3 regions of the Enterobacter asburiae genome follow, and region 2 is predicted to be linked to each of the others. Evidence: predicted binding sites of a transcription regulator. Region 2 holds the regulator's gene; each other region holds the start of a gene.

Region 1 (9,877 bases), 1.8 Mb from region 2:
TATGCGAATGGCAGCATTCATATTGGTCACTCGGTTAACAAGATTCTGAAAGACATTATCGTGAAGTCCAAAGGCCTCACGGGATATGACTCGCCTTACGTTCCGGGCTGGGACTGCCATGGTCTGCCGATCGAGCTGAAGGTAGAGCAAGAGTTTGGCAAGCCGGGTGAGAAGTTCACCGCCGCCGAGTTCCGTGCGAAGTGCCGCGAATACGCAGCCACGCAGGTTGACGGTCAGCGCGCTGACTTCATCCGTCTGGGCGTGCTGGGCGACTGGTCGCACCCGTACCTGACCATGGACTTCAAAACTGAAGCCAACATCATCCGTGCGCTGGGTAAAATCATCGGTAACGGCCACCTGCACAAAGGCGCTAAGCCGGTGCACTGGTGCGTGGACTGCCGCTCTGCGCTGGCAGAAGCGGAAGTTGAGTATTACGACAAAACCTCTCCATCTATCGACGTGGCGTTCCATGCCGTCGATCAGGATGCGGTGAAAGCTAAATTTGGCGTCTCCTCGGTAAACGGCCCGATCTCTTTGGTTATCTGGACCACCACCCCGTGGACCCTGCCAGCCAACCGCGCGATCTCCCTGTCCGGTGAGTTCGAATACGCGCTGGTGCAGATTGACGGTCAGGCGGTTATCCTGGCGAAAGATCTGGTTGAGAGCGTGCTGAAGCGCGCGCATATCAGCGACTACACCGTGCTGGGCACCGTGAAAGGCGACGCGCTGGAGCTGATGCGCTTCAAGCACCCATTCCTGGACTTCGACGTTCCGGCGATCCTGGGCGACCACGTGACGCTGGAAGCGGGTACCGGTGCGGTACATACCGCCGGTGGCCACGGTCCTGACGACTACAACATCAGCCTGAAGTACGGTCTGGAAATCGCTAACCCGGTTGGCCCGGACGGATCTTACCTGCCTGGCACTTACCCGGCGCTGGACGGTATCAACGTCTTCAAAGCGAACGACATCATCGTCGACATGCTGCGCACCAGCGGCGCGCTGCTGCACGTTGAAAAAATGCAGCACAGCTATCCGTGCTGCTGGCGTCACAAGACCCCGATCATCTTCCGTGCGACCCCGCAGTGGTTCGTCAGCATGGATCAGAAAGGCCTGCGCGAGCAGTCTCTGAAAGAGATCAAAGGCGTGCAGTGGATCCCTGATTGGGGCCAGGCGCGTATCGAATCCATGGTGGCTAACCGTCCTGACTGGTGTATCTCCCGTCAGCGTACCTGGGGCGTGCCGATGTCTCTGTTCGTACATAAAGAGACGCAGGAGCTGCACCCGAACACCCTGGAACTGATGGAAGAAGTGGCGAAGCGCGTCGAAGTTGACGGCATTCAGGCGTGGTGGGATCTCGACTCCCGCGACATCCTGGGCGCTGACGCAGACAACTACGAGAAAGTGCCGGATACCCTGGACGTGTGGTTCGACTCCGGGTCTACCCACTCCTCCGTGGTTGACGTGCGTCCGGAATTTGCCGGTCACGCTGCCGATATGTATCTGGAAGGGTCTGACCAACACCGCGGCTGGTTCATGTCATCTCTGATGATCTCCACCGCTATGAAGGGGAAAGCGCCTTACCGTCAGGTACTGACTCACGGCTTCACCGTGGATGGTCAGGGCCGTAAGATGTCCAAATCTATCGGTAACACCGTTTCTCCGCAGGATGTGATGAACAAGCTGGGCGCAGACATTCTGCGTCTGTGGGTGGCCTCTACCGATTACACCGGCGAAATGGCGGTGTCTGACGAGATCCTGAAGCGTGCCGCCGACAGCTATCGTCGTATCCGTAACACCGCGCGCTTCCTGCTGGCGAACCTGAACGGGTTCGATCCGGCAAAAGACATGGTGAAACCGGAAGAGATGGTGGTGCTGGATCGCTGGGCGGTAGGCTGCGCGAAAGCGGCGCAGGAAGATATCCTGAAAGCCTATGAGTCTTACGACTTCCACGAAGTGGTGCAGCGCCTGATGCGCTTCTGCTCCATCGAGATGGGCTCGTTCTACCTCGACATCATCAAAGACCGCCAGTACACCGCGAAGGCGGACAGCGTGGCGCGTCGTAGCTGCCAGACCGCGTTGTTCCACATCGCAGAAGCGCTGGTGCGCTGGATGGCACCGATCATGTCCTTCACCGCGGACGAAATCTGGGGCTATCTGCCGGGCGACCGTGAGAAGTATGTCTTCACCGGCGAGTGGTACGAAGGCCTGTTCGATCTCTCCAGCACCGAAGCAATGAACGATGCCTTCTGGGACGAACTGCTGAAAGTGCGTGGCGAAGTGAATAAGGTTATCGAGCAGGCGCGTGCAGACAAGAAAGTCGGCGGCTCTCTGGAAGCGGCAGTCACGCTGTACGCCGAACCGGAGCTGGCGGCGAAGCTGACGGCGCTGGGCGATGAATTACGATTTGTCCTGTTGACCTCCGGTGCGAAAGTTGCGGATTATGCCGATGCTTCTGCTGATGCTCAGCAGAGCGAACTGCTCAAAGGACTGAAAGTCGCGCTGAGCAAAGCCGACGGTGAGAAATGCCCGCGTTGCTGGCATTACACCACCGATGTTGGCCAGGTGGCGGAACACGCAGACATCTGCGGACGCTGTGTAAGCAACGTCGCCGGTGACGGCGAAAAACGTAAGTTTGCCTGATGAGTAAAACTCTCTGTTCAACAGGACTGCGCTGGCTGTGGCTGGTTGTTGTGGTGCTGATTATCGATCTGGGCAGCAAGTTCCTGATCCTCCAGAACTTTACTCTGGGGGAGACGGTTCCGCTGTTCCCGTCGCTTAATCTGCACTACGCGCGTAACTACGGCGCAGCGTTTAGTTTCCTTGCCGACAGCGGTGGCTGGCAGCGCTGGTTCTTTGCGGGTATCGCTCTCGGTATCTGCGTGATCCTCGCGGTGCTGATGTACCGCTCGAAGGCCACGCAAAAGCTGAATAACATTGCCTACGCGCTGATCATTGGCGGCGCCCTGGGCAACCTGTTTGACCGCCTGTGGCACGGCTTTGTGGTCGATATGATCGACTTCTACGTCGGCGACTGGCACTTCGCGACCTTTAACCTGGCCGATACGGCAATTTGTATCGGTGCGGCGTTAATCGTGCTGGAAGGCTTTTTGCCTAAACCGGCTGCGAAAGAGCAGGCGTAACACACTCGCCCGGTGGCGTAATGCTACCGGGCAAAACAAGCGAGCAATTTGCATGTCTAAATCCGTACAGAGCAACAGCGCGGTTCTCGTTCACTTCACGCTGAAGCTGGATGACGGCTCCACGGCCGAATCCACCCGCAATAACGGCAAACCGGCCCTGTTTCGTCTTGGCGATACCTCCCTGTCTGAAGGTCTTGAGCAGCAGCTTCTGGGCCTGAAAGAGGGTGAGAAAAAAGCCTTTTCGCTGGAGCCGGATGCCGCGTTTGGCGTGCCGAGTCCGGACCTGATCCAGTATTTCTCGCGCCGCGAGTTTATGGACGCGGGTGAACCGGAAATCGGGGCGATTATGCTCTTTACCGCTATGGACGGCAGCGAAATGCCTGGCGTGATCCGCGAAATCAACGGCGACTCTATTACCGTTGACTTCAACCATCCGCTTGCCGGGCGTACCGTTCATTTTGATGTTGAAGTGCTGGAAATCGATCCTGCACTGGAGGCCTGAAATGCAGATCCTGTTGGCTAACCCGCGCGGCTTCTGCGCCGGTGTAGACCGCGCTATCAGCATTGTTGAAAACGCGCTGGAGATTTACGGCGCGCCGATTTATGTGCGTCACGAAGTGGTGCACAACCGCTACGTGGTCGACAGCCTGCGCGAGCGCGGCGCCATCTTCATTGAGCAGATCAGCGAAGTGCCGGACGGTGCGATCCTGATCTTCTCCGCGCACGGCGTCTCTCAGGCGGTACGTAACGAAGCGAAAAGCCGCGACCTGACCGTCTTCGATGCCACCTGTCCGCTGGTGACAAAAGTGCATATGGAAGTGGCGCGCGCCAGCCGCCGCGGTGAAGAGTCGATTCTGATTGGCCATGCCGGTCACCCGGAAGTCGAAGGCACCATGGGCCAGTACAGCAACCCGGAAGGGGGGATGTATCTGGTTGAGTCGCCGGACGATGTCTTTACGCTGAACGTGAAAAATGAATCCCGTCTGTCGTTTATGACCCAGACGACGCTCTCCGTAGACGATACCTCAGACGTGATTGACGCCCTGCGTCAGCGCTTCCCGAAAATCGTCGGTCCGCGTAAGGATGATATCTGCTACGCGACCACTAACCGTCAGGAAGCAGTGCGCGCACTGGCTGAACAGGCGGATGTGGTGCTGGTGGTCGGCTCCAAAAACTCGTCTAACTCCAACCGTCTGGCCGAACTGGCGCAGCGTATGGGGAAAATGGCTTTCCTGATTGATGACGCGTCGGATATTCAGGAAGCGTGGGTTAAGCACGCGGCCTGTGTCGGCGTGACGGCCGGGGCGTCTGCGCCAGATATTCTGGTACAGAACGTCATTTCCCGTCTGCAGGAGCTGGGTGGCGGCGAAGCGGTGCCGCTGGAAGGACGTGAAGAGAACATCGTTTTTGAAGTCCCGAAAGAACTGCGCATCGACGCCCGCGAAGTCGAATAGACCTTTTTCTGATGAAAGGCCAGCACCTCCTGTGCTGGCCTTTTTTTTACCCGTTACTTTATCGTGACGACAAAATCATGTCTTTTACTGATATTTAAGTCGGTTTCACGTTAAATTCTAATTATCGGTGTTTTCAGTTGGCAGTGCTTCTCAAGGCTGGTTAATCTGAAAACGGTTTACATCATTTTAACGTAAGAGAATAACTATGCATGATGCACAGATCCGTGTCGCCATTGCGGGCGCGGGTGGACGTATGGGCCGTCAGCTTATTCAGGCGGCACTTCAGATGGATGGCGTCGCGCTTGGCGCGGCTCTGGAGCGTGAAGGTTCTTCACTTCTGGGGACCGATGCCGGTGAGCTGGCGGGCGCAGGCCACACGGGCGTTACCGTACAAAGCAGCCTGGAGGCGGTAAAAGAGGACTTCGATGTATTCATCGATTTTACCCGCCCGGAAGGGACGCTCGCGCATCTGGCGTTTTGTCGCCAGCACGGCAAGGGGATGGTGATCGGCACCACCGGTTTTGACGATGCGGGTAAGCAGGCTATCCAGGATGCATCAAAAGAGATTGCGATTGTCTTCGCCGCAAACTTCAGCGTGGGCGTTAACGTCATGCTGAAGCTGCTGGAGAAGGCCGCGAAGGTGATGGGCAACTATACCGATATTGAGATCGTAGAAGCTCACCACCGTTACAAAGTTGATGCGCCATCAGGTACGGCGCTGGCGATGGGCGAAGCGATTGCTCATGCACTTGATAAAGATTTAAAAGACTGCGCGGTTTACACCCGCGAAGGTTACACCGGCGAACGCGTGCCGGGCACCATTGGTTTTGCAACCGTGCGAGCAGGTGACATCGTCGGCGAACACACGGCGATGTTCGCCGATATTGGTGAGCGCGTCGAAATTACGCATAAAGCCTCCAGCCGAATGACGTTCGCCAACGGTGCGGTACGTTCCGCTTTGTGGCTTAAAAACAAGAAAGATGGCCTTTTTGATATGCGAGACGTGCTCGATCTCAACAATTTGTAAGCATTATTACCCATCGTGATGTGGTTATTGCAGTCGTAATTGTTTGATTGCATAGGGCAATATTTTATTGCCCTTTTATTTTATCTGTTTCATGGTGTATTTTTTCCTAACGCTCTAAATATCTATCTCTTATAGCGTTTTAACGTTACTGAAATGTAAATTTTGACCATTTGGTCTACTTTATGGTGCTGCGCTAGCTCACTTTTCATTAAACCAGGCGCGCAAGCGTTTTCCGCAGTGATTTACCTGATCTTTTTGTCGCTTAAGCCGCATTCCACTCGTCAGACTTGCAAAAGAGTAAACAAAATATCCGTTTTAAGTTGACTTTTACCCACCAAATCCCCAGAATGCCGCCGTTTGCCAAAAATCCGCTGGCAACACATTTGCATTGATCCATGACATGCTATGAATTAATATGCAAATAAAGTGAGTGAATATTCTCTGGAGGGTGTTTTGATTAAGTCAGCGCTATTGGTTCTGGAAGACGGAACCCAGTTTATCGGTCGGGCCATAGGGGCAACGGGTTCGGCGGTTGGGGAAGTCGTTTTCAATACTTCAATGACCGGTTATCAAGAAATCCTCACTGATCCTTCCTATTCTCGCCAAATCGTTACTCTTACTTATCCTCATATCGGCAATGTCGGCACCAATGCGGCTGACGAAGAATCTTCTCAGGTACATGCGCAAGGCCTGGTCATCCGCGACCTGCCGCTGATTGCCAGCAACTTCCGCAATACCGAAGACCTCTCTTCTTATCTGAAGCGCCATAACATCGTGGCGATTGCCGATATCGATACCCGTAAGTTAACGCGTCTGCTGCGCGAGAAGGGTGCACAGAACGGCTGCATCATCGCGGGTGATAACCTCGATGCGACGCTGGCGCTGGAAAAAGCGAAAGCCTTCCCGGGCCTGAACGGCATGGACCTGGCGAAAGAAGTGACGACTGCTGAAGCCTACAGCTGGACTCAGGGTAGCTGGACGCTGGAAGGCGACCTGCCGGAAGCGAAAAAAGAGAGCGAGCTGCCGTTCCACGTGGTGGCCTACGATTTCGGCGCCAAGCGCAACATCCTGCGCATGCTGGTTGACCGCGGCTGCCGCCTGACGGTGGTTCCGGCACAAACGTCTGCCGAAGACGTGCTGAAGATGAATCCGGACGGTATTTTCCTGTCCAACGGCCCTGGTGACCCGGCGCCGTGCGATTACGCCATCGCCGCCATCAAGTCCTTCCTGGAAACCGACATCCCGGTATTCGGCATCTGCCTTGGCCATCAGCTGCTGGCGCTGGCGAGCGGTGCGAACACCGTTAAGATGAAGTTCGGCCACCACGGTGGTAACCACCCGGTGAAAGACATCGATAACAACACGGTGATGATCACCGCGCAGAACCACGGCTTTGCCGTCGATGAAGCCTCGATGCCGGCTAACCTGCGCGTGACCCATAAGTCGCTGTTCGATGGCACCCTGCAGGGTATCCACCGTACCGATAAGCCAGCATTCAGCTTCCAGGGTCACCCGGAAGCCAGCCCGGGCCCACACGACGCCGCGCCGCTGTTCGATCACTTCATCGAACTTATCGAGCAATACCGTAAGACCGCTAAATAATCAGGAGCCGAGAAGACAATGCCAAAACGTACAGACATAAAAAGCATCCTGATCCTTGGCGCTGGCCCGATCGTCATCGGCCAGGCCTGCGAATTCGACTACTCCGGCGCGCAGGCGTGTAAAGCCCTGCGTGAAGAGGGTTACCGCGTAATCCTGGTAAACTCTAACCCGGCAACCATCATGACCGACCCGGAAATGGCCGATGCAACCTACATCGAGCCGATTCACTGGGAAGTGGTGCGTAAAATCATCGAGAAAGAGCGTCCGGACGCGGTGCTGCCAACCATGGGCGGCCAGACGGCGCTGAACTGTGCGCTGGAGCTGGAGCGTCAGGGCGTGCTGGAAGAGTTCGGCGTGACCATGATTGGTGCGACCGCCGACGCGATTGATAAAGCAGAAGACCGTCGCCGCTTCGACGTGGCGATGAAGAAAATCGGCCTCGACACCGCGCGTTCCGGTATCGCACACAATATGGAAGAAGCGCTGGCCGTCGCGGCTGACGTGGGCTATCCGTGCATCATCCGTCCATCGTTCACTATGGGCGGCACCGGCGGCGGCATCGCCTACAACCGCGAAGAGTTCGAAGAGATTTGCGAGCGCGGTCTGGATCTCTCCCCAACCAAAGAGCTGCTGATTGATGAATCGCTGATTGGCTGGAAAGAGTACGAGATGGAGGTGGTGCGTGATAAAAACGACAACTGCATCATCGTCTGCTCCATCGAAAACTTCGATGCGATGGGTATCCACACCGGCGACTCCATCACCGTTGCGCCAGCCCAGACCCTGACCGACAAAGAGTATCAAATCATGCGTAACGCCTCGATGGCGGTACTGCGTGAAATCGGCGTGGAAACCGGCGGTTCTAACGTGCAGTTCTCGGTGAACCCGAAAACTGGCCGTCTGATTGTTATCGAAATGAACCCGCGCGTGTCCCGTTCCTCCGCGCTGGCCTCTAAAGCGACCGGCTTCCCGATTGCGAAAGTGGCGGCGAAGCTGGCGGTGGGTTACACCCTCGACGAGCTGATGAACGACATCACCGGTGGCCGCACGCCTGCGTCCTTCGAGCCGTCCATCGACTACGTTGTCACCAAAATTCCACGCTTCAACTTCGAGAAATTCGCAGGCGCGAACGACCGTCTGACCACCCAGATGAAATCTGTCGGTGAAGTGATGGCGATTGGCCGCACGCAGCAGGAATCCCTGCAGAAAGCGCTGCGCGGCCTCGAAGTGGGCGCGACCGGCTTCGACCCGAAAGTGAGCCTGGACGACCCGGAAGCGCTGACCAAAATTCGCCGCGAGCTGAAAGACGCTGGCGCAGAGCGTATCTGGTATATCGCCGATGCCTTCCGTGCGGGCCTGTCCGTCGACGGCGTGTTCAACCTGACCAACATCGACCGCTGGTTCCTGGTGCAGATTGAAGAGCTGGTGCGTCTGGAAGAACAGGTCGCTGAGCTGGGCATCACCGGCCTGGACGCTGACTTCCTGCGCGTGCTGAAGCGTAAAGGCTTCGCCGACGCGCGTCTGGCTAAGCTGGCGGGCGTGCGCGAAGCGGAAATCCGCAAGCTGCGCGACCAGTACGACCTGCACCCGGTCTACAAGCGCGTAGACACCTGTGCGGCTGAATTCTCGACCGACACCGCCTACATGTACTCCACCTATGAAGACGAGTGCGAAGCGAACCCGTCCGTCGACCGCGACAAGATTATGGTGCTGGGCGGCGGTCCAAACCGTATCGGCCAGGGCATCGAGTTCGACTACTGCTGCGTACACGCCTCGCTGGCGCTGCGCGAAGACGGTTACGAGACCATCATGGTCAACTGTAACCCGGAAACCGTCTCTACCGACTACGACACCTCTGACCGCCTTTACTTCGAGCCGGTGACGCTGGAAGACGTGCTGGAAATCGTGCGCATCGAGAAGCCAAAAGGCGTTATCGTGCAGTACGGCGGCCAGACCCCGCTGAAGCTGGCGCGCGCGCTGGAAGCAGCAGGCGTGCCGGTTATCGGCACCAGTCCGGATGCGATTGACCGTGCGGAAGACCGCGAGCGTTTCCAGCAGGCGGTTGACCGTCTGAAGCTGAAACAGCCGGCGAACGCCACCGTCACCGCCATCGAAATGGCCGTTGAGAAGGCGAAAGAGATTGGCTACCCGCTGGTGGTGCGTCCTTCCTACGTGCTGGGCGGCCGCGCGATGGAAATCGTTTATGACGAAGCCGACCTGCGCCGCTACTTCCAGACCGCGGTAAGCGTGTCGAACGATGCGCCAGTGCTGCTCGACCGCTTCCTCGACGATGCGGTGGAAGTGGACGTGGACGCCATCTGCGACGGCGAAATGGTGCTGATTGGCGGCATCATGGAGCACATTGAGCAGGCAGGCGTGCACTCCGGCGACTCCGCCTGTTCTCTGCCTGCCTATACGCTTAGCCAGGAGATTCAGGACGTGATGCGCCAGCAGGTGCAGAAGCTGGCCTTCGAGCTGCAGGTTCGCGGCCTGATGAACGTCCAGTTCGCGGTGAAAGACAACGAAGTCTACCTGATTGAAGTGAACCCGCGTGCGGCACGTACCGTACCGTTCGTCTCCAAAGCCACCGGCGTACCGCTGGCGAAAGTGGCGGCGCGCGTGATGGCGGGCCAGACGCTGGCGCAGCAGGG
Region 2 (9,877 bases):
TCCTTCGGCAATCAGCTACACGGTGCGTCAGCTGGAGGAGTGGCTAGCGGTTCCGCTGTTTGAACGGCGGCATCGTGATGTGGAATTAACGCCCGCAGGCGCGTGGTTTTTGAAGGAAGGGCGTTCTGTTATCAAAAAAATGCAGATCACCCGCGAACAGTGTCAGCAGATCGCTAACGGCTGGCGGGGACATCTTTCCATCGCCGTGGATAATATCGTTAAGCCGGAACGCACCCGGCAGATGATCGTCGATTTCTATCGTCATTTTTCTGACGTCGAGCTGCGGGTCTCGCAGGAGGTGTTCAACGGCGTCTGGGATGCGCTGGCGGACGGCAGGGCAGAGATGGCGATTGGGGCCACGCAGGCGATCCCGGTTGGGGGACGTTACGCCTTTCGCGATATGGGGATGCTGAGCTGGAAATGCGTGGTGGCAAGCGATCATCCGCTGGCGTCGATGGAAGGGCCGCTCAGCGATGACACGCTGCGCAACTGGCCGTCGCTGGTGCTGGAGGATACGTCCCGTTCGTTGCCCAAGCGTATCACCTGGCTTCTGGACAACCAGCGGCGGGTGGTAGCCCCTGACTGGGAATCGTCGGCGACGTGCCTCAGCGCCGGGCTGTGCGTCGCGATGGTGCCCGTTCATTTTGCGCGTCCGCGCATCGATACCGGAGAGTGGGTTGAGCTGACGCTGGAGAATCCGTTCCCGGATGCGGCCTGCTGCCTCACCTGGCAGCAAAATGACGTCTCGCCTGCGATGGCATGGCTGCTGGATTATCTGGGAGACAGCGAAACGCTGAACCGGGAATGGTTACGGGAGCCAGCATAGCTGGCCCCGTAAAGCGATTAACGACGGTAGTCGCGGAACGGACCATCCGCTACGGAACGGCGTTCGATAAGACGCGGGTGAACTTCAATGGACTGCGACTCTTCACGCTTGTTGACGATTCTGTCCATCAGCATGTTGAAAGCCGTTTCGCCCAGCGAGTCTTTTGGCTGGTGAATGGTGGTCAACGCCGGGGTAAAGAAGCGCGCGTTACGCACGTTGTCATACCCGATCACGGAAATATCCTGCGGTACGCGCAGGCCCAGCTCGTCGGCAGCGCAGAGCGCGCCCATGGCCATGATGTCGCCCCCGCAGAACACGGCGGTCGGACGGTGCGGCTGGGAGACGATCTGCTGCATCGCGCGGTAGCCCGATTCCGGCTCAAAGTCGCCCTGCACAATCCAGTTTTCCGGCACGTTGATCAGCGCTTCTTCCATCGCTTTCATAAAACCGGCCAGACGGCCCGCGCCGGTGTTGCGCTCCAGCGGACCGGGGATCACGCCAATCTCGCGGTGACCGCGTTCGATCAGATAGCGACCGGCCATATAGCCGCCTTCAAAGGCGTTATCGATAACGGAATCGGTGAAATCCGCGCGCGCTTCGCCCCAGTCCATCACCACCATCGGAATATGGCGATACTCTTCCAGCATCGACAGCACGGACTCCGGATACTCGGAACACATCACCAGCAGGCCATCAACGCGCTTTTGCGCCATCATCGACAGGTAGGCACGCTGTTTTTCAATGCTGTTCCACGCGTTGCCCAAAATCAGGGTATAGCCTTTCTGGAAGCAGTTCTTTTCAACCGCTTCAATGATCTCGGCAAAATAGGCCGCTTCACTGCTGGTCGCCAGCAATCCAATGGACTTGGTGTGATTAACCTTGAGGCTACGCGCAACCGCACTTGGCGAATAGTGCAGCTCTTTGATCGCTGCCCAGACGGCGTTGCGCGTCTCTTCCGCCACAAAGCGGGTTTTGTTAATTACATGTGATACGGTTGTAGTGGAAACGTTTGCGCGTTTTGCTACGTCTTTAATTGTTGCCATTAAATGTCACTCCAGACCATATCCTAAGCTCCTGAAAAACCTGAAGGTAAACGTTTGCCTTCTCTCACCCTTATCTCGCAATGTTGAATTGCGGCACGCCGGGAAAACGACACGGGACGTCAGGAGGGGGTCAATGGCCGGTACGCTAATAAATTTAGCGTGGAATTTTGTCCTATCTTGATGAAAAGGGGAAGAGGTAAAGTGGTTATCAGTATAAATCCAGGAAGATTTTTGACGTAATCTGTGCAAAAATGAGCAAGCTCACTTTTCGTGTGGGGATTAAAAGGAGAAAAATTGATGAGTTCCGATCTTAAGTTTTCGCTGTTCACCACCGTTGTTGTGCTGGCTCTGATTGTTGCGGCCGGTCTGACGGCTGCGCTGCACTGATTTACGCGGAGGGAGAGCCTTCTCCCTCCCGACTCCCCGGATTGTTACTTCTCTGGCAAAAATCTTTTGCCATTTTGTTAACTTCTCATTTTTTGTGATTGATGTCATGCTTTCCGCTTCTTTGTTCTGTGTCACCACATGACACGGCATCCGGAGTTGACGCATGAAAATCAATTTTCCCCTGCTGGCCCTGGCGATTGGCGCTTTTGGGATTGGCACCACTGAATTCTCCCCGATGGGGTTACTGCCTGTTATTGCCCGGGGCGTAGATGTCTCTATCCCTGCGGCAGGGATGTTAATCAGCGCCTACGCTATCGGCGTGATGGTCGGGGCGCCGTTGATGACGCTTTTGCTTTCTCATCGCGCGCGCCGCAATGCGCTGATATTCCTGATGGCGATTTTCACCCTGGGCAACGTGCTTTCGGCCATTGCGCCGGACTACACCACATTGATGCTGTCACGCATTCTGACCAGCCTTAACCACGGCGCGTTCTTTGGGCTGGGGTCGGTCGTTGCTGCCAGCGTGGTGCCAAAACACAAGCAGGCGAGCGCCGTGGCAACCATGTTCATGGGGCTAACAATTGCCAATATCGGCGGGGTGCCTGCGGCAACCTGGCTGGGGGAAGCGATCGGCTGGCGTATGTCCTTCCTGGCGACTGCCGGGCTTGGCGTGGTTGCAATGGTGGCGCTGTTCTTCTCCTTGCCGAAAGGCAGCGCGGGGGAACGTCCTGACGTGCGCAGAGAACTGTCGGTGCTAATGCGCCCGCAGGTGCTCTCCGCGCTGCTCACCACCGTGCTGGGGGCAGGGGCGATGTTTACCCTCTACACCTATATTTCACCGGTATTGCATGACATCACGCACGCAACGCCTCTCTTTGTCACCGCGATGCTGGTGCTGATTGGCGTGGGCTTCTCGATTGGCAACTATCTCGGCGGGAAATTTGCCGACCGTTCCGTGAGCGGGACGCTGAAGGGTTTCTTAACCCTGCTGATTGTCATCATGGTTGCCATTCCGTGGCTTGCGCGTAATGAGTTTGGGGCCGCGATTGCGATGGTCGTCTGGGGAGCCGCCACCTTTGCCGTGGTGCCGCCGCTGCAGATGCGCGTAATGCGTGTCGCGCATGAGGCACCGGGACTTTCATCTTCCGTGAATATCGGTGCGTTTAACCTGGGTAATGCCCTGGGCGCCGCGGCCGGTGGAGCCGTGATTTCAGGTGGTCTGGGATACAGCTTTGTGCCGGTGATGGGGGCGATTATTGCCGCGCTCGGCCTGCTGCTGGTGATGATGTCGGGTCGTAAACAGCCTGAAGCAGCCTGCGCTGCGGAATAAACCAAAAACGCAGAAGGGCGAACCCTTCTGCGTGTCTCTTACGCGGCGAAGTTCTTCGCGACAAAGTCCCAGTTAACCAGTGCCCAGAAGTGCTCCAGGTAGTTCGGACGCGCGTTGCGGTAGTCAATGTAGTATGCGTGTTCCCACACGTCCACGGTCATCAGCGGCTTCGCGCTGGTGGTCAGCGGGGTACCCGCGTTAGAGGTGGACACGATAGCCAGTTTGCCATCCGCCTCTTTAACCAGCCACGTCCAGCCAGAACCGAAGTTCTTGATGGCTGCATCGGTAAATTTCGCTTTGAAATCCGCGAAGCTGCCAAATGCGGCGTTGATTGCGGTAGCCAGTTCACCGGCAGGTTCACCGCCGGCATTCGGCGCCAGGCAGTGCCAGTAGAAGGTGTGGTTCCACACCTGAGCCGCGTTGTTAAATACGCCACCCTCTGAGCTGCGGACGATCTCTTCCAGCGTTTTGCCTTCAAAATCGGTGCCCTTGATCAGATTGTTCAGGTTGGTGACGTACGTCTGGTGATGCTTGCCGTAATGATATTCCAGGGTTTCCGCAGAAATGTGCGGTGCCAGGGCGTCTTTTGCATACGGTAGTGCAGGTAATTCGAACGACATTGCTTCTCTCCTTATTGTATTTTGTGTTGCCAATAACCACACAGACAACATGGACAGGATAGCAAATTGAAAGGGTATGCAAAAGAGGAACTTACCCTGCCACGGATGTGGCAAGGCAGGGGTTAGCGAATGGTTTTCGGCGTCATCACGCGACGCGCGCCGACGTAGTGGCGTACCCAGTAGTCTTCACTGAGAGAGGTGATCTGAATATCCTGGCCGCTACGCGGTGACTGGATGAATTTCCCATTGCCGACATACACGCCGACGTGGTCAGCCGTGCCGCGACCCTGAGTGCGGAAGAACACCAGATCGCCGTTTTCCAGCTCACCGCGGTCAACCGGTGAGGCATCGCGCAGGTGGTACATCTCATTGGCGGTACGAGGAATGCGGAATTTGACCAGATCTTTATAGGCGTAATAGACGAGGCCGCTGCAGTCAAAACCGGTACGCGGCGAGCTGCCACCCCAGTGATAAGGTTTGCCAATCTGCCCCATCAGTTTGTTCATCGCGGTTTTTTGCGCTTTCTGTACACGCACTTTATGCACTTCCGCTATTTTCGTGACCTTCGTGCATTTCGCCTTGTGGCCTTTACGCGTGATGCATTTTTCAGTAACGAGGTTAGCGGCGGTTTGCGAAGCTTTACTTTTGGAGGAGTGTGCAGTGCGGGAAGGTTTTGTTTTCGTCTTGCTAGAAGCGGTCTGTTTCGTCTGAGCCGGTGTTTTTTTCTTGTCGTTCTTAGCGGTGGTTTTTTTCTTACGTTCTGTGGCTTTCACCAGATGGTTTTTTTGTACAGCAGAATGCCGCGCCTGCTGAGAGGCGTTTGCCACTGGCGTGAAAGTGAGTGAAGTAAACAGTAAAGCACAGAGCGTGATCGAGATTTTATTTATCCGCGCCACTGGGCAGTCCCCTGATAAATGCAGGTCATCAATAATACCCGCGTGTGATTTACAAAGCCCGTCGATTCTAATCTATAAAAACCCAGAAAGTTAATAGCATTTTTCAATCTACAATCCTGTTTCGTTAGCAAGTGCAAAAAAATTCATCGTTCTGTCGCACATTTGCCCACTCCCTAAGCAAAACCCAGACCGTCGCAGGGGTAAACACCATTTGCAATGCAACTTTTCGTGACTCGGGGTAGAATGTATAAACGTGACAAAAATGTTATTTTCCGATGCCAGTCTGAACCGCTACAATGTCAGACGAATGCCGTAACAGAAGTTAAAGGAAGCAAGACATGAGCACCACTATTGAAAAAATCCAGCGCCAGATCGCTGAAAACCCGATTCTGCTGTATATGAAAGGTTCTCCGAAGCTGCCAAGCTGCGGCTTCTCCGCACAAGCGGTTCAGGCGCTGTCAGCCTGTGGTGAGCGTTTTGCTTACGTTGATATCCTGCAGAACCCGGACATCCGCGCTGAGCTGCCTAAGTACGCTAACTGGCCGACTTTCCCACAGCTGTGGGTTGACGGTGAGCTGGTTGGCGGCTGCGATATCCTGATTGAAATGTATCAGCGCGGCGAACTGCAGCAGCTCATCAAAGAGACGGCGGCGAAGTACAAAACCGAAGAGCCGGACGCAGAGTAATTTTCTGCGCAAATAAAAAAGCGACCTGATAAGGTCGCTTTTTTTTATTCTTCGCTGTCGCCCAACGGCAGCGGCCAGCCGCCCAGACGCTTCCAGCGGTTGACGATCTCACAGAACAGCTCTGCGGTGCGCTCCGTGTCGTATAAAGCGGAATGCGCCTGCGTACCGTCAAAAGGTATACCCGCCGTGATGCAGGCTTTAGATAACACCGTTTGTCCCAGAGCCAGGCCGCTCAGCGCGGCGGTGTCGAAGGTCACAAAAGGATGGAAGGGGTTGCGTTTGAGCGCGGCGCGCTCCGCGGCGGCCATGGTAAAGCTGTGATCGAAGGTGGCGTTATGGGCCACCATGATGGCGCGGCTGCAGTTACTCTCTTTCATGCCTTTACGCACCATTTTGAAAATGGCGTGCAGCGCATCATATTCACTGACTGCGCCACGCAGCGGGTTATGCGGATCGATACCGTTAAACGCCAGCGCTTCCGGCTGTAAGTTTGCTCCTTCGAAAGGTTCAACGTGGAAATGCAGCGTGGTGTCCGGTGTAAGCCAGCCCTGTTCATCCATCTTCAGCGTGATGGCGGCAATTTCGAGCAGCGCATCGGTTTTAGCGTTAAATCCGGCTGTTTCTACATCAATGACAACGGGATAAAAACCACGAAAACGGTCGCACAGACCGCTAAATTGAGCGTTATCGGACATCAGGGTCTCTTACAAGGGGAAAAAGCAGAGTGCATTATGGCAAATTTTGCAGGGTGATGCAGTAAAACTACGGGCGCATGTTGCGCCCTGAGGGATCAGTTGCCCAGACCGCGACCCGCGTCTTTGGCTTCAATCAGCTCGATTTTGTAACCGTCCGGATCTTCCACAAACGCAATCACGGTGGTGCCGCCTTTTACCGGGCCCGCTTCGCGCGTCACGTTACCGCCGTTGCTGCGAATGCGCTCACACGCTTCGGCCGCGTTGTCCACTTCCAGCGCGATGTGGCCGTAGGCGGTGCCCAGCTCATAGCTGTCTACGCCCCAGTTATAGGTCAGCTCGATTACCGCTTCATCCGTTTCCGGGCCGTAACCCACAAACGCCAGCGAGTATTTGTATTCCGGGTTTTCGCTGGTGCGCAGCAGCTTCATGCCCAGGACGTTAGTGTAGAAATCAATGGAACGTTGCAGGTCGCCAACGCGCAGCATGGTGTGAAGTAGGCGCATAATTTCCTCATTAACCAATGGAATAGACTGTCTTTTTGAACAGAAACGATGTTTTAGTATAGCGGCGAAGTATCGCCGCTATCAATGAACAACGGCGAGATTACAGAGAAGGGTAGTCGGTGTAGCCTTCCGCGCCGCCGCCGTAGAAGCTTTCCGGGCGCTGCGGGTTCAGGGCCGCTTTTTTCTGCAGACGGGCAACCAGATCCGGGTTGGCGATGTAGTCGCGGCCAAACGCGACGGCATCGATTAGCCCTTTGCCGATCAGGTCTTCGGCTTTCTCCGGGGTATAAGCCCCCGCACCGATGATCACCCCGTGGAAACGCTCGCGCACTTTCTGACGGAAAGCGTCCGTGTAAGGCTTACCGCCAGCCCAGTCCGGCTCGGACATGTGCAGATAGGCGATGCCACGTTTTGCCAGTTCTTCGATCAGATAAAGAGCATCGGCTTCTTCGTTTGGACCGTTGTCGACGTTCTGGAAAGAACCGATTGGGGAGACGCGGATCCCGATACGATCCGGGCTCCACTCCTGGCATACGGCATCAACCACTTCCAGCACCAGGCGAGCGCGGTTTTCGACGCTGCCGCCGTACTGGTCGGTGCGGTGGTTAGACGACGGTGACAGGAACTGGTGCAGCAGGTAGCCATGCGCAGAGTGCAGCTCAATCAGGTCAAAACCGGCTTCACGGGCGTTGGCCACGGCCTGGCGGAAGTCGTTCACGATACCCGGGATCTCGTCCAGCTCAAGCGCGCGCGGCATAGAGGTATCCACGCGGATCGCATTGCCGTTTTCATCACGCAGGGAAGTACGGGTGTTTGCGCTCAGGGCTGAAGCGGAGACCGGTGCCTGGCCGCCAGGCTGAATGCTGCTGTGAGAGATACGACCGGTGTGCCACAGCTGGACCGCAATGCGACCCTCTTCAGCGTGAACGCCCGCGGTGATTTTCTGCCATGCGGCGATCTGTTCCGGGCTGTGAAGACCCGGCGCACCCGCATAACCCTTAGCCTGAGCAGAAATCTGCGTGGCTTCGGTGATGATCAGGCCAGAGCTTGCGCGCTGACGATAGTATTCACCCATCAGTGGGGTTGGGATGTCGCCCGGCTCAATGCTGCGCAGACGGGTAAGCGGAGCCATAAACACGCGGTTTGGCGCAGTGACGGCACCCACTTTCAGTGGGGTAAATAATTTTTCAGCTGACATAAAGACTCCTGAGTAGACCAGTCGACTAGTAGTTGGGTAAATAAAAACGCCTGTTAAATGCCAGGCGCAGTAATGCTGTTTTTCACATGTGCCAGCGCGCTTTCCAGCGGCACGGCACTGCGCGAAATTTTTGCCTGCAGGTTAGCGCCTAGCCAGAGCGCATATAACACCTGCGCCTGGGTTAACGGCTCGCCGGAAAAGGCCAGCGTTTTTTCATCGCGGCCTTTCTCCAGCGCCTGGGCCAGCAGGGCGATAACGCCGCGGGCACCTTTATCCATCGCCGTGCGCATATCTTCAGAAAGATCGCACACTTCTGCAGACAGCTTAACGGTCAGGCATCCGCTGATAATGCCCTGCTGACAGAACTGGTTCAGCGTTTCCTGATAGTAGTTCAGAACATGATCCCGGTAGTTACCTTCACCCGACGCAAAGTGGCTCGCCAGACGCTGGTGGTAGCCAGCATAATGACGCTCCAGCATCGCCACGCCGAAGGCCTCTTTGGACCGAAAGTAGTGGTAAAACGATCCCTTCGGTACCTCAGCGGTTTTTAACAGCTCGCTCAACCCCATACCGGTGAACCCGCGATGCATGCAAAGCTGCTCGCCGGTCGCCAGTAAATGTTCGCGGGTATCGTGTTCAGTATTTCTGCTCATGGCCGCACTCTAATAGACCGTTCGGTCTAATGCAAGCGAGTTTACGGGCGACATGCGCTCAGTATATCCAGCTGCGGTTGATAAACCGTTGATTTCACGTCCATCATACCCAATACGGTTGAGAATAAATTGTCCTGGGAAACCGCATTTTTTGCTGCATGGTCGCGCAAACACTGTTCGTTGATGCCAAAGTTTTTCGCGTAATCCGGTGACAGCCAGAACATAAACGGAATATGCGTTTGCTGTTCCGGCGCCAGCATGTACGGCGTACCGTGCAGATAAATACCGCTTTCACCCAGCGATTCACCGTGATCTGAAAGATAAATCAGGGCGGTGTTCATGCTCGACTGGCGCGCTTTCAGCGCATCAATGGTTTTGCTGACCATGCTGTCGGTATAGAGGATGGTGTTGTCATAGGTATTTATCAGCGCCTGATGATCGCAATCCTGAATCTCATTGGTGTCGCAGGTTGGGGTGAATTTACGGAAGTTGTCCGGGTAACGGCGATAGTATGCCGGACCGTGGCTCCCCATCAGGTGGATAACCAGCACCGTATCTTGCTTCACGCCATCCAGCACGTTGTCCAGACGATAGAAGTTCACGTCGTCAATGCAGGATTTGTCTTTGCAGAACTGATCCAGCTGCCACTGCGTCATGTCGGTATGGGGCACGCGATCGCAGGCGCCTTTACAGCCGCCGTCGTTGTCGCGCCACAGCAGGTTGATACCCGCATGCTTGAGCACGTCGAGCAGTCCCTCGCGATGGTGAGCCAGGTCGGCATCGTATTTGCTGCGCGTCATGCCGGAGAACATGCAGGGAACGGAAACCGCGGTTTCGGTACCACACGAGGAGGCCTGCGGGAAGTTAATCACGTCCTGCTTTTTCAGCTCCGGGTTGGTTTCGCGTTCGTAACCGTTCAGGGAGTAGTTTGCCGCGCGAGAGGCTTCGCCGACGACAAGCACCAGAACGGTTTTCTTTTGTTGACCGGTAATCAGTGACCCTTTATGGGCATCTTCACCAATGCGCACCAGCGTTTGATC
Region 3 (9,877 bases), 1.2 Mb from region 2:
TGTCCCGTGGCGGCGTGCCGCGTAACGCGCTGTACGCTACGACGGTGATTGCCGGTCTGTGCTTCCTGACCTCCATGTTTGGCAACCAGACGGTGTACCTGTGGCTGCTTAACACGTCCGGGATGACGGGCTTTATTGCCTGGCTGGGGATTGCCATTAGCCACTACCGTTTCCGCCGCGGTTTCGTCAAGCAGGGTCACGATATTAACTCGCTGCCGTATCGCTCCGGCTTCTTCCCGCTGGGTCCTATTTTCGCCTTCATTCTGTGCCTGATCATTACGCTTGGACAGAACTATGAAGCGTTCCTGGCGGACACCATTGACTGGGGCGCCGTGACGGCGACCTACATTGGTATTCCGCTGTTCCTCGTCATCTGGTTTGGCTACAAGCTGACGAAAGGAACAAAATTCGTTCGCTACAGTGAAATGGAATTCCCGGAACGATTTAAACAATAACCGCACTTCCTCTCTTTTAACCCGCTCATTCGAGCGGGTTTTTTTATGCCCGCCTCCTGAAACAAAGATATATTTCTTAACAATTTAATTGATAATAATTATCGTTTGCTTTATCGTTATCAAAAATAAGCGTGTCACCGACCCACCGCAGATGTGGGCGGCAAGGAAGACGCTGTGAGCAATGATGATTTGATTTAGTTGTATTTACCTCATGGAGATATGGAATGTTTAGGTTGAATCCCTTCGTCAGGGGAGGACTTTGTGCGTCCGCAATGTCCCTGGCCCTGCCTGTTATCGCAGCGGAATCCGGCGACACAATGGTTGTAACGGCCTCCGCGACCGAGCAAAACCTGAAAGACGCACCGGCAAGCATCAGCGTGATTACCCAGGAAGATTTGCAGCGCAAACCCGTTCAGAATCTGAAAGATGTGTTACGGGAGGTGCCGGGCGTTCAGCTCACGAGCGAAGGGGACAACCGTAAAGGGGTAAGTATTCGTGGACTGGACAGCAGCTATACGCTGATCCTGATCGACGGCAAGCGCGTCAACTCGCGTAACGCGGTGTTCCGCCATAATGATTTCGACCTCAACTGGGTGCCGGTTGACGCCATCGAACGCATCGAAGTGGTGCGCGGACCTATGTCTTCTCTGTACGGTTCCGATGCGCTGGGCGGCGTGGTGAACATTATCACCAAAAAAATCGGCCAGAAATGGACGGGCACCCTGAGCGCTGATTCCACGATTCAGGAGCACCGCGACCGTGGAGACACGTACAACGGCCAGTTCTATACCAGCGGTCCGCTGGTGGACGGCCTGCTGGGGCTGAAAGCCTACGGTAGCCTCGCGAAGCGTGAGAAAGACGGTCAGCAGAAGTCCTCCACCACGGCGAGCGGTGAAACGCCGCGCATTGAAGGCTTCACCAGCCGCGATGCGAATGTGGAGTTCTCCTGGACACCCTCTGAAAATCACGACTTTACGGCGGGCTACGGCTTCGACCGTCAGGATCGCGACTCGGATTCCCTCGACAAAAACCGCCTTGAGCGTCAGAACTACTCACTCAGCCACAACGGCCGTTGGGGCGTCGGCAACAGCGAGCTGAAGGTTTACGGCGAAAAGGTGGATAACAAAAACCCGGGCAACAGCAATCCTATCACCTCCGAGAGCAACGCGGTGGACGGAAAATACGTGCTGCCGCTGGGCGAAATCAACCAGCTGCTGACCTTCGGCGGCGAATGGCGTCACGATAAGCTGAAAGATCCGGTCAACCTGACGGGCGGTTCCAGCAGCAGTACCTCGACAAGCCAGTATGCCCTGTTCCTTGAGGACGAGTGGCGTCTCTTTGAACCTCTGGCGCTGACCACCGGCATCCGTATGGACGACCATGATACCTACGGCGATCACTGGAGCCCGCGAGCCTATCTGGTTTACAACGCGACCGATACCGTAACGGTGAAAGGGGGCTGGGCCACCGCGTTTAAAGCGCCGTCGCTGCTGCAGCTGAGCCCGGACTGGGTCACCGGCTCGTGTCGCGGTGCCTGTGAGATTGTCGGTAACCCGGATCTGAAACCGGAAACCAGCGAGAGCTTCGAATTCGGCCTGTACTACAGCGGGGAAGAGGGCTGGTTAGAGGGCGTGCAGGCCAGCGTCACCACCTTCCAGAATAACGTGGATGACCGCATCAGCATCAGCCGTACGGCCAATGCAAAACAGGCCCAGGGTTACCCTAACTACGTTGGCCTGAATGCGGACGGTGAGCCGATTTTCCGCTACTACAACGTTAACAAGGCGCGCATCCGCGGGGTGGAAACCGAGGTGAAGTTCCCGGTTGCCGAAGACTGGAAGGTGACGCTGAACTACACCTACAACGACGGTCGCGATATCAGCAACGGCGGCAACAAGCCGCTGTCCGATCTGCCGTTCCATACCGCCAACGGTACCGTTGACTGGAAGGCAACGCAGGACTGGTCGTTCTACGTTCAGGGCAACTACACCGGTGAGAAACGCGCGCTGACCAGCAGTGCAGCAACGCCGGGTGGCTATGTCATCTGGAATACCGGCGCCGCGTGGCAGGCGACGAAAAGCGTGAAGCTGCGCGCGGGCGTGCAGAACCTGCTGGATAAAGATCTGAGCCGTGACGATTACAGCTATACGGAAGATGGCCGTCGCTACTTTGTCGGCGTGGATTATAAGTTCTGATGCGGCCAGGGTAAAAGCAAAACGGCAACGTAAGTTGCCGTTTTTAGTATTTGTTCCCTCTCCCTGTGGGAGAGGGCCAGGGTGAGGGCATCAGAGCGCACGCAGCCGCACTTACCCAAACAAATGCTCCGCATGGAAGCGGAGATGATCCTCAATAAAGGATGCGATGAAGTAATAGCTGTGGTCATACCCCGGCTGTATGCGCAGCGTCAGCGGCCAGTCCTTCTGGCGTGCCGCTTCTGCCAGCACCGCAGGCTGCAGCTGTCCGGCGAGGAACTGGTCCGCATCGCCCTGATCGATAAGCATCGGGATCGCAGTTGCCGAGCTGCTGGCCAGCATCAGTGCACAGCTGTCCCATTCCTGCCATTTTGCTTCATCTTCACCCAGATAGTGCGCGAAGGCTTTTTGCCCCCACGGCACCTGCGTTGGGTTCACAATTGGCGCAAATGCCGACACGCTGACGTATTTTCCCGGATTTTTTAGCGCCATGATTAGCGCCCCGTGTCCGCCCATGGAGTGTCCGCTGATGGCGCAGCGGTCGCTTACCGCAAACCCGGACTGAATCAGCGCGGGCAGCTCGTCGCGAATGTAGTCATACATGCGGTAGTGGCGCGCCCAGGGCTGCTCGGTCGCATTGAGATAAAACCCGGCGCCTTTGCCCAGGTCGTATCCTGCATCGTCGGCCACATCATCGCCACGCGGGCTGGTATCAGGCATCACCAGCGCAATACCCAGCTCGGCGGCAACACGCTGCGCGCCCGCTTTGGTGGTGAAGTTTTCGTCGTTGCAGGTCAGGCCTGAAAGCCAGAACAGAACCGGCGGATTTTCCGTCGGCGGCAGGAAAATGCTGAACGTCATCGCACAGTTCAGGACGGTGGAGTCATGCCGCCAGCGCTGCTGTCGACCTTCAAAACAACGGTGCTCTTCGAGCAGTTCCATGCAGGGCTCCTTAATGAGAATGCGTATTCATAAAAACCATAATACAGCCTTTTCATTGACCTGTGAGTAACTTTCACTTTCGCCAGACGGCGAGATGCTGCATCATAAATTTACTTTTATTTAACAATTGGAGCGGTCATGGCGCTGCGTATTGCGCTCAGTGGGTTTGTCGTTCTGGTGGTGGCAATGGGGATAGGGCGCTTTGCCTTTACGCCTCAGGTGCCGCTCATGATTGCTGCCGGGCAGCTTACGCTGACCAGCGCGGGTCTGGTCGCGGCGATGAATTATCTGGGCTATCTGGTGGGCGCATGGGATGCAATGCGCGCGCACCGCTTTGTGGAAACGCGCCTCTGGCTTGGCATTACCGGCGCGGTTGCGCTGACGCTGCTCTCCGCGGCGGCGGATAACGCCGTCGTGCACGGCCTGCTGCGCTTCGTGATTGGCTGTATGAGCGGCTGGTCGATGGTACTCATTGCCGCCTGGACCAACGAACGGCTGGGGCAGCTGGGTAAACCGGGCCTGAGCGCCGCCGTGTTTGCCGGGCCGGGGGCGGGCATTGCCCTGAGCGGGCTGCTCGCCGTTTATATCCAGGCGAAATCCCTTTCGGCCGGAGCGGCATGGCAAATCTACGGCGTGCTGGCGCTGGTGCTGATTGCGCTGGTGGCGCGCTACCTTCCGCGATCCGGCCAGCTCCATCGCCCAGGCACCGCGCCGGAGCCGCTGGTGCTGACGGCGGATTTAAAGCGCCTGGTCTGGAGCTACAGCCTGGCCGGGTTTGGCTATATCCTCCCGGCGACATTCCTGTCGCAAATGGCGGCGGTGCGTTTTCCCGGCAGCCTGTTTGCCCAGTTTGTCTGGCCGATTTTTGGCATCGCCGCCGTGGTGGGCATTGCGCTCAGTATTCTTTTACGCCACACCTCAACGGCTAACCGCAGGCTGGCTATCGTGCTCTGGTTACAGGGAGCTGGCGTGCTGGCGGCCTGGCTGCTGCCGGGGATTGGCGGTTTGCTGACGGGCGGGCTGCTGGTGGGGGGCGGTTTCCTGTGTGCCGTGCAGCTCTCTCTTTTATACGGTCGCGAGCTGGCGCCAAACCACACGCGCTATATGGCCGGCCTGCTCACCACCGGGTATGCGATTGGTCAGTTGATTGGCCCGATGACCTCGGCGTTATCAACCTGGCTTATCCACCGGCTGGAGCCCGCGCTGGGGCTGGCGGGCGTTGCGCTGTTCGTCGGGGAGTCCTGGTCTGGAATCGTCACGCTGAAAGGCAACAGCAATTGCAATAATTATCGTCGTGAATACTGGATTATGTGCGCCGCCTCACGCACAATGAGCGCATACTTTTGCCACAACGAGGGCAAAAGACGCCACACCTGCAGGAGAACAAAATGTCATCACTCAGTAAAGAAGCTGCCCTGGTCCACGAAGCCCTGGTTGCGCGCGGTCTTGAAACGCCACTGCGTCCGCCCGTACAGGATTTGGACAATGAAACCCGCAAGCGTCTGATTGCCGGTCATATGACCGATATCATGGAGCTGCTGAATCTCGATCTGAGTGACGACAGTCTGATGGAGACGCCGCACCGCATCGCGAAAATGTACGTCGACGAAATTTTCTCCGGGCTGGATTACGCCAACTTCCCGAAAATCACCGTCATTGAAAACAAGATGAAAGTGGATGAGATGGTGACGGTACGCGATATCACGCTGACCAGCACCTGCGAACACCATTTTGTGACCATCGACGGTAAAGCGACCGTGGCGTATATCCCAAAAGATACGGTGATTGGCCTGTCGAAGATCAACCGCATCGTGCAGTTCTTTGCTCAGCGTCCGCAGGTGCAGGAGCGTCTGACGCAGCAGATCCTGACCGCGCTGCAAACGCTGCTGGGCACGAATAACGTGGCCGTCTCTATCGACGCGGTTCACTACTGCGTGAAGGCGCGCGGCGTGCGTGATGCGACCAGTGCAACGACCACCACGTCGCTGGGCGGCCTGTTCAAATCGAGCCAGAATACCCGCCAGGAGTTCCTGCGCGCCGTGCGTCACCACAACTAAGTCTTACAGGGCAGGAACCATGGAGCGAAACGTCACGCTCGATTTTGTTCGCGGCGTCGCCATTCTCGGTATCCTGCTGCTTAATATCAGCGCCTTCGGCCTGCCGAAGGCGGCTTATCTCAATCCCGCCTGGTATGGCGACATCACGCGCAGTGATGCCTGGACCTGGGCTCTCCTCGATCTCTTCGCGCAGGTTAAATTCCTCACGCTGTTTGCCCTGCTGTTTGGCGCTGGTCTGCAACTGCTCCTCAAACGCGGTACGCGCTGGATACAGTCGCGCCTGACGCTGCTGGTTCTTCTCGGCTTTATCCACGGCCTGTTCTTTTGGGACGGCGATATTCTTCTCGCGTATGGGTTAGTCGGGCTCATCTGCTGGCGTCTGATTCGCGATGCGCACAGCGTAAAAAGCCTGTTTAACACCGGCGTGATGCTCTATGTCATGGGGCTTGGGGTCCTGCTGCTGCTGGGGATGATCTCCGGCGAGGCGACGAACCGTTCCTGGATCCCGGATGCCGCTAACCTGCAGTACGAACAGTACTGGAAGCTGAAGGGCGGTACGGAAGCGATAAGCAACCGCGCGGATATGCTGGGGGATAACCTCCTTGCGCTGGGCGCGCAATACGGCTGGCAGCTGGCGGGCATGATGCTGATGGGCGCGTCACTGATGCGCACCGGCTGGCTGAAAGGGGAGTTCAGCCTGCGTCACTATCGGCGAACGGGTGTCGGGCTGGTGCTGATCGGCGTGCTGATTAACCTCCCGGCGATAATCACGCAGTGGCACATCCACTGGGATTACCGCTGGTGCGCGTTCCTGCTCCAGGTGCCGCGCGAGCTGAGCGCACCGTTCCAGACCATCGGCTACGCGGCATTGATCTATGGCTTCTGGCCAACGCTTTCCCGCCTGTGGATCGTCAGCGCTATCGCCTGCGTAGGCCGCATGGCGTTGAGCAATTACCTCCTGCAAACGCTTATCTGCACCACGCTTTTCTATCATCTTGGCCTGTTTATGAAATTCGACCGCCTCACGCTGCTGGCGTTTGTTATTCCGGTCTGGGTAATTAACCTGGCGTTTTCTGTTCTCTGGCTACGTTATTTTCGCCAGGGACCGCTGGAGTGGGTGTGGCGTCAGTTAACCGCACATGCTTCAGGGGTATCATTGAGGAACACATCCAGATAACGATCTGGATCACAATCATTAACAAAACGGATGTAAGCGTTTTCATGAGTGTGAGCTTCTTCACGTAGTCCCCTTTCTCTCGCTGCCAAAATAGCCACCTTGCTAAACACAGGGGGTGTCTGTGAGTTGCTGCAATCCTTTGAAGGATGGTGAATATGATCACCATTCGTGACGTCGCCCGTCAGGCGGGCGTTTCTGTGGCTACTGTCTCACGCGTGCTGAACAATAGCGCGCTGGTCAGCCCTGAAACCCGTGAAACCGTAATGAAAGCCGTGACCCAGCTCGGGTATCGGCCAAATGCCAATGCCCAGGCGCTTGCGACGCAGGTCAGCGACACCATCGGCGTGGTGGTGATGGATGTATCAGATGCTTTTTTCGGCGCGCTGGTCAAAGCGGTCGACGTGGTCGCCCAGCAGCATCAGAAATATGTGCTGATCGGCAATAGTTATCATGAGGCGGAAAAGGAGCGACACGCCATCGAAGTGCTGATCCGCCAGCGCTGTAACGCCCTGATTGTCCACTCAAAAGCCTTGAGCGATGAAGAGCTAACCGGCTTTATGGATCAGATCCCGGGCATGGTGCTGATCAACCGCATCGTTCCCGGCTATGCCCACCGCTGCGTCGGGCTGGATAACGTCAGCGGCGCCATGATGGCGACGAAAATGCTCATCAACAACGGGCATCAGCGGATCGGCTATCTGGCTTCCAGCCATCATATTGAAGATGACGACCTGCGGCGCGAGGGGTGGCAAAACGCCCTGAAAGAGCACGGCATTACGCCGTCAGAAAGCTGGACGGGCACCGGTACGCCGGACATGCAGGGCGGCGAGGCGGCAATGGTGGAGCTGCTGGGCCGCAACCTGCAGCTTACTGCGGTGTTTGCCTATAACGACAGCATGGCGGCAGGAGCTCTGACGGCGCTGAAAGATAACGGCATTGCGGTGCCACAGCATTTATCACTCATTGGTTTTGATGATATTCCGATTGCCCGTTACACCGATCCGCAGCTGACAACGGTGCGTTATCCCATTGCTTCTATGGCGAAACTGGCGACTGAACTGGCGTTACAGGGGGCGGCAGGGCTGCTGGATCCGGGCGCAACACACTGTTTCATGCCGACTTTAGTGCGTCGGCACTCCGTCGCGGCCCGGCAAATTGTGGTTCCGATCACTAACTGATTACATCAGGTGATGTAACCGTTTTCAATCTGTGAGTAAATTCACAGTATCTTAACAAGGCGCTGACTATGATGTCAGCGTTTTAGGGGCTGAAACGCTATGTAACGGTGATTATTCACTTTCACTATAGCCAATGTGCCGCAAACAACGAATAAAACGCATTTCTGGAGCGTTACCGAACACGGAAGATAGAAATTTTATAAGTGAACTTCGGCTGTCAGTAACGTTTTATTAACACCTGCCTGCCGATCGTTATTCACAAGAACTACCCTGCATAAAAAAAACCGGAGATACCATGAATAAGAAGGTGTTGACCCTGTCTGCCGTAATGGCAAGCATGCTTTTTGGTGCAGCAGCGCACGCTGCGGATACCCGTATTGGTGTGACCATCTATAAATACGACGACAACTTCATGTCTGTTGTGCGTAAAGCGATTGAGAAAGATGCGAAAGCAGCGCCAGACGTTCAGCTGCTGATGAACGACTCCCAGAACGACCAGTCCAAACAGAACGACCAGATCGACGTTCTGCTGGCGAAAGGCGTGAAAGCCCTTGCCATCAACCTGGTTGACCCGGCTGCAGCAGGCACGGTTATTGAAAAAGCGCGCGGCCAGAACGTGCCAATCGTCTTCTTCAACAAAGAACCTTCCCGTAAAGCGCTGGATAGCTACGACAAAGCGTATTACGTCGGTACCGACTCCAAAGAGTCAGGTATTATTCAGGGCGATCTGATCGCCAAACACTGGGCGGCGAACCCGAACTGGGACCTGAACAAAGACGGTCAGATTCAGTTCGTGCTGCTGAAAGGCGAACCCGGCCACCCGGATGCTGAAGCCCGTACCACTTACGTTATCAAAGAGCTGAACGACAAGGGTCTGAAAACCCAGCAGCTGGCGTTAGATACCGCGATGTGGGATACCGCTCAGGCGAAAGATAAGATGGACGCGTGGCTGTCCGGCCCTAATGCGAACAAAATCGAAGTGGTTATCGCCAACAACGATGCCATGGCAATGGGTGCGGTAGAAGCGCTGAAAGCACACAACAAATCCTCCATTCCTGTGTTCGGCGTAGATGCACTGCCTGAAGCGCTGGCGCTGGTTAAATCCGGTGCGATGGCCGGTACCGTTCTAAACGATGCCAACAACCAGGCGAAAGCGACCTTCGATCTGGCGAAAAACCTGGCCGATGGCAAAGGCGCGGCTGATGGTACCAGCTGGAAAATTGAAAACAAAATCGTTCGCGTACCTTACGTGGGCGTAGACCAGTCCAACCTGGCTGAGTTTATCGGTAAATAAGTTAGCGGTACTGTCTCCACTGGGCGCAATTCGTTGCGCCCTTTTATAACGCGATATGCGAGGCCAACAAGGTATAATTATGGTCAGCACAAATACTCAGTCATCCGGTGAATACCTGTTGGAAATGAGCGGTATCAACAAGTCATTTCCCGGCGTTAAGGCACTCGATAATGTTAATTTAAAAGTTCGTCCTCACTCTATTCATGCCCTGATGGGGGAGAACGGTGCGGGTAAATCAACATTATTAAAATGTCTTTTTGGGATCTATCAAAAAGATTCTGGCAGCATTCTTTTTCAGGGGAAAGAGATCGATTTCCATTCAGCGAAAGAAGCACTGGAAAACGGTATCTCGATGGTTCACCAGGAATTAAACCTGGTGCTGCAGCGTTCAGTCATGGATAACATGTGGTTGGGACGTTATCCAACCAAGGGTGTCTTTGTCGATCAGGACAAAATGTATCGCGACACCAAAGCGATTTTTGATGAGCTGGATATTGATATCGATCCGCGCGCCCGCGTGGGAACATTATCCGTCTCCCAGATGCAGATGATCGAAATCGCCAAAGCGTTCTCCTATGATGC

The links. Region 2 encodes PurR, which represses purine synthesis genes. Its sites were predicted from a motif close to CANGCAAACGTTTGCNTG; they were not measured.
Region 1: the regulator PurR is predicted to act here: its motif matches at 5,843-5,860, upstream of carA (glutamine-hydrolyzing carbamoyl-phosphate synthase small subunit).
Region 3: the regulator PurR is predicted to act here: its motif matches at 6,853-6,870, upstream of galS (HTH-type transcriptional regulator GalS).

The regions. Positions count from the first base shown of each region.
Region 1 covers NZ_CP011863.1:2,856,694-2,866,570, reverse strand. Annotated here, with positions in the region: gene ileS (isoleucine--tRNA ligase) at 1-2,643, shown strand, start outside; gene lspA (signal peptidase II) at 2,643-3,143, shown strand; gene fkpB (FKBP-type peptidyl-prolyl cis-trans isomerase) at 3,196-3,645, shown strand; gene ispH (4-hydroxy-3-methylbut-2-enyl diphosphate reductase) at 3,647-4,597, shown strand; gene dapB (4-hydroxy-tetrahydrodipicolinate reductase) at 4,803-5,624, shown strand; gene carA (glutamine-hydrolyzing carbamoyl-phosphate synthase small subunit) at 6,078-7,226, shown strand; gene carB (carbamoyl-phosphate synthase large subunit) at 7,245-9,877, shown strand, end outside.
Region 2 covers NZ_CP011863.1:1,023,839-1,033,715, forward strand. Annotated here, with positions in the region: gene punR (DNA-binding transcriptional activator PunR) at 1-826, shown strand, start outside; gene purR (HTH-type transcriptional repressor PurR) at 844-1,869, opposite strand; gene cydH (cytochrome bd-I oxidase subunit CydH) at 2,167-2,256, shown strand; gene ACJ69_RS05075 (MFS transporter) at 2,420-3,586, shown strand; gene sodB (superoxide dismutase [Fe]) at 3,625-4,206, opposite strand; gene ACJ69_RS05085 (C40 family peptidase) at 4,329-5,102, opposite strand; gene grxD (monothiol glutaredoxin 4) at 5,441-5,788, shown strand; gene rnt (ribonuclease T) at 5,833-6,483, opposite strand; gene gloA (lactoylglutathione lyase) at 6,579-6,986, opposite strand; gene nemA (alkene reductase) at 7,087-8,184, opposite strand; gene ACJ69_RS05110 (TetR/AcrR family transcriptional regulator) at 8,238-8,837, opposite strand; gene eptA (phosphoethanolamine transferase EptA) at 8,879-9,877, opposite strand, start outside.
Region 3 covers NZ_CP011863.1:2,256,536-2,266,412, reverse strand. Annotated here, with positions in the region: gene ACJ69_RS11065 (amino acid permease) at 1-455, shown strand, start outside; gene cirA (catecholate siderophore receptor CirA) at 680-2,650, shown strand; gene fghA (S-formylglutathione hydrolase) at 2,762-3,589, opposite strand; partial or broken gene ACJ69_RS11050 (YbfB/YjiJ family MFS transporter) at 3,728-4,875, shown strand; gene folE (GTP cyclohydrolase I FolE) at 4,978-5,646, shown strand; gene yeiB (DUF418 domain-containing protein YeiB) at 5,666-6,823, shown strand; gene galS (HTH-type transcriptional regulator GalS) at 6,979-8,001, shown strand; gene mglB (galactose/glucose ABC transporter substrate-binding protein MglB) at 8,297-9,295, shown strand; gene mglA (galactose/methyl galactoside ABC transporter ATP-binding protein MglA) at 9,375-9,877, shown strand, end outside.